3 regions of the Streptomyces sp. NPDC014623 genome follow, and region 2 is predicted to be linked to each of the others. Evidence: riboswitches for the same ligand, from Rfam matches in the RefSeq annotation. Region 2 holds a riboswitch; each other region holds the start of a gene.

Region 1 (2,255 bases), on a different contig from region 2:
GCCCGGCGGCCAACGGGTGCTGCCCGGACAGCAGCAGTCCGACCATGACCGTGCCCCACGCCCACAACAGCGCCGAGCAGCCGAATGCCTGGCTCAGCAGGTACCTCCAGGAGGTGCCGGCGGCGGCCATGCACGGCATGACCACCACGGTCGCCCCTCGGTGCGCAGGGCGACACGACAGGCGGAATGCAGGTCAGGCGTCGGCAGCTCGGACCTTCCTGGCCGTCAGGCGCTTTCTATGACAGCATTCCTGGCCCTCTGGGCACCGTCCCCCGGGTGGCAGTGCGCGCATGTCGCAGGAGCGATCAGTGTGTCGTTGGAGGAGCCGGAGACACGGAGGCTCATTCCGGCCAGAGCATCACAACGGCCCGGGCATCGCCTTTGCCATGGACCGAACTGTCCGTCGGTGCTGTTGGCAGACGCGCTGAGAAAAGGGAACACTCCTCAGTGTTACCCGAAGTGCCACCTCGCAGGGCACGCACGCTTGCCCACGCACCAGCCGCATCAGGCCAACCGCCCGTGTGCCCCTGTCGCAGAGCTGCGAGCGCCCCTAGGGTGAGACGCGCAGTCGGTTCGCGCCTCCCGTCCATCCACATGTGCGGTAGCGCGACGCAAGAGGGAACCCGGTGGGAATCCGGGACTGTCCCGCAACGGTGAGTGGGAACGAGAGCCATCGCAGCACCGGGCCCGTGCGAGGTCCGAGAAGGCGACGGCTGACAGATGCCCGCCGGGTTTCCGGTGAGCGCGCCCACGAGTCCGGAGACCTGCCAACTGCGCCCGTGCGTCGCACGGGCTGTGCACGGCGACCTCGAGGACTGGGTTGGCGGTACGGACGGTTGCACGGTGCACCATGGCCGCGTCCTCCTCCCTGGTCGGTGTTCATGGCCCGGGACCAGGAGGAGAACGAGTTGCTGACCAGACGCAGCTACGTCGTCCGTGCCGGGAGTCCGGCCATCCACTGCCGGCGCACCCGGGGCGAGCGGTGCTGACTCTTGCCGGGGAGCCCCGCGAGGACCGAAGCAGGGCGCCCGTCACCGTGTCCGGCGTCTGCCATGGGACTCTGGGTGAGCTGTACCAGGGCCCGTTGCGCGCGGGCACCGCACCGGACATCGCCCTGGTCTCCTTTCCTGTGGACCGTCACTCCTGGGTCCACTTCACGCGGGGTACCGGGCCGTCGGATCTGTCGAGTCTCGGGGAGAAGTCGGCGAGGGCGGCGCGTCTCTTCCTGGACCATTTCGAGCTCACCCTGCCGACGGGCCTCTGGAGCACCCACTCCGACCTTCGGGTGGGTGTGGGAATGGCCAGTTCGACCGCGGACATCGTCGCGACTCTGCGCTGCCTGTTCCGTCTCTTCTCCGTGCCCTACGACGAACAAGTGGTCCTCGGCATTCTCGCTGCGATCGAGCGGGCCGACAGCGTCTTCCTCGACGAGTTCGCCCTCCACTTGAGCGGCAGGCACCGGGTGGTCCGGCGCCTGGGCACCGCGTTCGGCTTCCACACCGCGTTCGTCACGGAACCCGGCACGGTGGACACCGCCGCCGTCACCACCTCGCTGCTGGAGCACTACCGGCGGCGAGGCGAGGAGTACGAGCGGTGTTTGGCCGATCTCCTCAAGGGTTTCGGCTCCGGTGATCCGGCCGCCGTCGCCCGGGCGGCGACGACCAGCGCCGCGTTGTCCCAGGAGGTTCTCCCCAAGGTCCACTTCCATGAGTTGCTCTCCCACCGGGAGCGGTTCGGTGCGGACGGGATCTTCGTCGCTCACACCGGCTGCCTGATCGGATATCTCTTCCCCCGGCGCCTGGGTGCGCACCGCAAGTCCGACCTGTCCGCCTTTTTCCGTTCACTCGGCTACCAGTGCTCATTCGTCCAAGGAGGATACGGATGATCCACCCCCATATCGCCGACGCCCTCAAGGCCCCCGACCTCGTCAGGCTCACCGACACGGTGGTCCTGATCCGCTTCGAGTCGATGAAGATCTACTCCGCGCTGGCGGCCGTCGGTCATCTCCTCGATCGTGGCACGGTCCGCCCCGGACAGACCCTGATCGACAGCTCCAGCGGTATCTACGCCTACGCCCTCGCGTTGGCCTGCCACCGGTACGGCCTGCGATGCCACATCGTGGCGTCCACCACCGTGGACGTCACCACGCTCGCCCAGCTGGAGATTCTCGGCGCCACCGTGGAGCAAGTCAGGCCATCGCGAAATCTCAAGCTCGACCAGGAACTACGGGTACGCAGGGTGAAGGAGATCCTCGC
Region 2 (2,255 bases):
CGCTGCTGGAGAACAACGGCATGACCGAACTCGTCACGGGCGTGGAAGGAGCCATCACCGCCGAGGGCGACAACATCGCCCTCTGCGTCAAGGTGGCGGCCGACATGCTCCTCGCCGCCGAACCGGGCAGCGAGAGCGCCCCGGACCGGGACCCGGGCACCGGTGACCTGACCGACCCGCGTTTCCTCGGCCGGCTCCTCGCCTCGGTCCAGGACATCTGGTTCGCACGGGCCAGGACCCGCGCCCTGAGGGCGCCCGACAGTGACTCCCTCGGGCGGTGGAACGCGGCCTCGGGCCCCGCCCTGCGCGGCGTCGAGGCCTTCGCGTACCGGCAGGCCGCAGAGGCGTACGCCGAGGCCCGCGCCGCGCTGCCCGAAGGGGCGGCCCGGGACCGGATGGGCGAGCTGGAGCGGCTGTTCGCCGTCGAGTGGGTGGCTCGTAACAGCGGCGATCTGCTGGCCGCCGGACTCCTGAGCGGTGACCAGGTCGACGCCCTGCCGGAGTTTGCCGAGGAACTGATCGCGGCTGTCGCCGCCCACGCCCCGGAACTGGCCGACTCCTTCGCCCTGCCCGAGGAACTGCTCGCCGACTGGCCGATCGCCGGAGCCGGGTACGCGGATGCGTACGACGACTCCCGGGGCCCCTGGAAGACCGGCCCGGAGGCCACCCGATGAGCACGGCGAACAGGGAACGGACGGTGTGCGGGCGCCTGGGCGAGCGCCTGGAGATCCTGGGTCTGCGCACCGTGCTGCTGGCCTACTGGGGCACCGCGTCCGTGTGCGCCCGCCGGTGCGGGAAGCCGCAGACGGGCGGCGGCGAATCGGTTCACCACAAGCGCTGACCCGTCCGACGGCCTGCCGGTACGGAGGAGCGGCCCTCCTCGGTACCGGCAGGCCCCCCAAGGGCGCCGACAGGCCGCGTGATAGCTTGCAGGCGCCAGTCACACTCCACGTGGAGTCAGGGAATCCGGTGAGAATCCGGAGCTGACGCGCAGCGGTGAGGGGGACGGGCGGGGCCACGGCCACTGGGACACCCTCGGGTGCACCGGGAAGGCGCCCCGTCCGGACGAACCCGAGTCCGAAGACCTGCTGGCAACCGTTTCCGTACCGGGAGCGGAACACCGTAGCGGGCTTCGCGCATGAGCCCTGGGACGCCGAGGGAATCCGTGCCGCGCATAACCAGCACCGTACGCCGAACCGCTTTGCTCATCACGGGACTTGTCGTCCTCACGGCCTGCGGCGGTGGCGTGAGCCCCCCCGACGGCGAGACACGGGAGGCCGCAGCCGCCGGGTTCCCCGTGACACTGGAGAACTGCGGCCGCACGGTGACCGTCGACGCGCCACCGCGTCACGCCGTCTCCCTCAACCAGGGATCGACGGAGATCCTGCTCTCCCTGGGCCTCGCCGGCCGGCTCGCCGGAAGCGCGACCTGGACCGACCCCGTGATGAAGGGACTGGAGAAGGACGAAGCGACCGTGCCCCGGATCGCCGAGAACCAGCCCTCCTCGGAGAAGGTCCTCGCCGAGGAACCTGACTTCGTCAGCGCCTCGTTCGAATCCACCCTGGGAAAGGGAGGTGTGGCATCCCGTGACCGGTTCGCGGAACTGGGCGTACCGACGTACCTCTCGCCCGCCGACTGCGTGGGCAAGGACAACCACGGCAGCAGCGACGGCTCCCGCACCGAACCGCTGACCATGGATCCCGTCTACGGCGAGGTACGCGACCTGGCCGAGGTGTTCGGCGTCCCGGAGCGGGGCGAGAAGCTGATCACGAGCCTCGAAGGCCGCATCGACAAGGCGGCGGCGGACATCGACGCGTCCGACGCCACCCTGCTCTACTGGTTCGCCAACGCCGAGGCTCCCTACCTCGCGGGCTGCTGCGGCGCCCCCGGCATCATCACCGAAGCACTCGGCGCGAAGAACGTCTTCGACGACACGCACGAGGAATGGCCGCAGATCAACTGGGAGACGGTCGCCGACCGCGACCCCGACGTGCTGGTCATCGGTGACCTGACCCGCACGTCGCAGACGGCCGAGAGCGCCGAGAAGAAGATCGAGTTCCTGGAGTCCAACCCCGCCACGAAAAATCTGGACGCCGTCCGGCACAAGCGTTATGTCCTGCTCAGCGGCCAGGCCATGAATCCGACCATCCGGACCGTGGAGGGCGTCGAACGCGTCGCGGCAGGGCTGCGCTCGTTCGGACTCGCAAGGTGACGAAGACCGACCATGCGCCGGACGTACGCGGGGCCCGGCAGCC
Region 3 (2,255 bases), on a different contig from region 2:
TTCGTACAGCGGGGAGAACCAGGGCTCGTAGCCGGGATCGATCTCGGTGATCGCTGTCTCGGCCTGGGCGTCGGCGCCCGCGAACGGCTCTTCCTTGCCGTCGCCGAGGCCGAGGGCCAGTGGCAGGACGGCCAGTGCGGCCACGACGAGCAGCAGAAGAGCGTTGATCTTCGTGTTCCTGGTCATCGCGCCACCGCCTCGGTCCTGTCCGTCCCCGTCCGGGTCCGCCGGCCGGAGAGGAACACGCCGAGCCGGGTCAGATCCCCCTTGCTGGACTGCACGAGGAGACGCATCACCAGCACGGTCAGAAGACCTTCGCTCACCGCGAGCGGAATCTGGGTGAGAGCGAAGATGGAGCCGAACTTGCCGAGCGCCCCGATGAACCCGCTGCCCGGGTCGGGGAAGGCCAGCGCAAGCTGCACACTGGTGACGCAGTAGGTGGACAGGTCGGCGACGAACGCGCCGAAGAAGACCGCCACCATCAGCGGCACCTCGAACCGGCGCAGCAGCTTGTAGACCGCGTACCCCGCCCAGGGCCCGACGACCGCCATGGAGAAGACGTTCGCTCCGAGCGTGGTCAGGCCGCCGTGGGCGAGCAGCAGTGCCTGGAACAGCAAGGTGATGGTCCCCAGGACCGCCATGATCGGGGGGCGGAACAGGATCGCTCCCAGGCCTGTGCCCGTCGGGTGTGAGCAACTCCCCGTCACAGAGGGGAGCTTCAAGGCGGAAAGGACGAACGTGAAGGCCCCGGAAGCGCCCAGGAGCAACGTGCTCTCCGGGTTCTCCCTGACTTCACGCGTCAGTGACCGGACTCCGTGGAAAACGAACGGCGCGGACGCGACTCCCCAGGCGATCGCGTGCGCCGGAGGCAGAAAACCCTCGGCTATGTGCATGGCTCAGCAGACCCTCTCCAGCACCTCGTGGATGGTTGAAGTGCCTTGACCGGTCTCCTGGCTCACGGGTACCACCGCCCGAACTCCGCCTTCCCGGGTCACAAGGACCCAGTGGCTGCCCGCGAGGGCCGGAGCCGGACTTCCCGATCACAGTGGCGAGGGCCGCACCGGCATCACACCGGATTTCCCGTACACCAAGGCGTGGTGACAGTAGTGGCAGGTGGAGGCGTATGACAAGCAGGCCCCGCCGCAGAGGCCGCGGCCGGCGCAGGGGGCGCCGTGGGCCACCCGGCACAGGGCTTCGCGCTCCACGCCGCCGCCGGGGCGAGCCGGGCCCGGAGCACGCGGAAGAGGCCGGCGGCGCGCACGCCGGTGAGGTCCTCGACGGAGCGGAGGCTGTCGCAGGGGGGCGTCCAGGACCGAGTCCGCCTCCGCGGCGCGCGGGGCGAAGGCGGCCAGGCCGAAGACGCGGAAACCCGGCAGGTGTCCGGCGTCGTTCCGGTCGCGCGTCCACTGTTCGGTGACGCCGCACTCGTCATCCGTGATCATCACGATGTCAGCCCGTGGACGGGCGGTGGCGTCGAACTCCTTCTCCAGCAGCTCGCCGGCTGTGGGCGGAGGCGTCTGACAGCTGGTGCCGCCGCCGAGGAAGGTCTCCGCGAAGTCGAGGATCCGGATGATACCGGCCGGGAAGCGGAAGCCCCGTACCTTGTCGGCGGAGGAGCACAGGATGCCGACGAAATCGCGCCTGGCGTGGCGGGGCGGGGCGGGAAAACATACGCGAGCGCCCCTCGGCCGCACGGCCGAGGGCAGGCGCCGGCCGGGGCGGGGCACGAACCGGGTGTGCGGCCGCCGGAGCCCTGCCCTCCGCCCGGCACGCCTCCCCGGTCCCGACGCACCGGAGACCCTGCTGTCCGTGTGCGACGCCGGACCGCTCACCCCGTGACGGCCAGTCGGATCCTTTTGACGCGGCGGATGGCGGACGGCGGGTTGCTTTTCCTGTTTGTGGCGTCATTCGGGGGAACACTCGGTCGACGTGCCCCCGACGGAGAAGGAGTGCAGGCCATGACCGATACCGAGAGTGCGCGGCCCGATGAGAACGCCGGACAGCCGGTGCTGACCAACCGGCAGGGACATCAGGTCTACGACAACCAGAACCAGCGCACGGTCGGTGCCCGAGGTCCCGCGACCCTGGAGAACTACCAGTTCCTGGAGAAGATCAGCCACTTCGACCGGGAGCGCATCCCGGAGCGCGTCGTGCACGCGCGCGGAGTGACCACGTACGGCTTCTTCGAGGCGTACGGCAAGTGGGGCGACGAACCGATCGGCCGTTACACCCGTGCCAAGTTGTTCCAGGAGGCG

The links. Region 2 has a riboswitch for cobalamin ahead of ACF1FZ_RS15770 (ABC transporter substrate-binding protein). Riboswitches for the same ligand answer to the same signal wherever they lie in the genome.
Region 1: it holds a riboswitch for cobalamin, as region 2 does, so the genes downstream of both, ACF1FZ_RS27125 (hypothetical protein) here and ACF1FZ_RS15770 (ABC transporter substrate-binding protein) in region 2, are expected to answer to the same signal.
Region 3: it holds a riboswitch for cobalamin, as region 2 does, so the genes downstream of both, ACF1FZ_RS26830 (energy-coupling factor ABC transporter permease) here and ACF1FZ_RS15770 (ABC transporter substrate-binding protein) in region 2, are expected to answer to the same signal.

Annotation. Positions count from the first base shown of each region.
Region 1 covers NZ_JBIBZU010000019.1:109,762-112,016, reverse strand. The annotation lists cobalamin riboswitch at 553-787, shown strand; gene ACF1FZ_RS27125 (hypothetical protein) at 983-1,885, shown strand; gene ACF1FZ_RS27120 (cysteine synthase family protein) at 1,882-2,255, shown strand, end outside.
Region 2 covers NZ_JBIBZU010000008.1:205,785-208,039, reverse strand. The annotation lists gene ACF1FZ_RS15780 (acyl-CoA dehydrogenase) at 1-674, shown strand, start outside; gene ACF1FZ_RS15775 (hypothetical protein) at 671-841, shown strand; cobalamin riboswitch at 921-1,108, shown strand; gene ACF1FZ_RS15770 (ABC transporter substrate-binding protein) at 1,139-2,212, shown strand; gene ACF1FZ_RS15765 (FecCD family ABC transporter permease) at 2,209-2,255, shown strand, end outside.
Region 3 covers NZ_JBIBZU010000019.1:12,049-14,303, forward strand. The annotation lists gene ACF1FZ_RS26825 (energy-coupling factor ABC transporter substrate-binding protein) at 1-186, opposite strand, end outside; gene ACF1FZ_RS26830 (energy-coupling factor ABC transporter permease) at 183-893, opposite strand; cobalamin riboswitch at 923-1,107, opposite strand; partial or broken gene ACF1FZ_RS26835 (hypothetical protein) at 1,232-1,655, opposite strand; gene ACF1FZ_RS26840 (catalase) at 1,959-2,255, shown strand, end outside.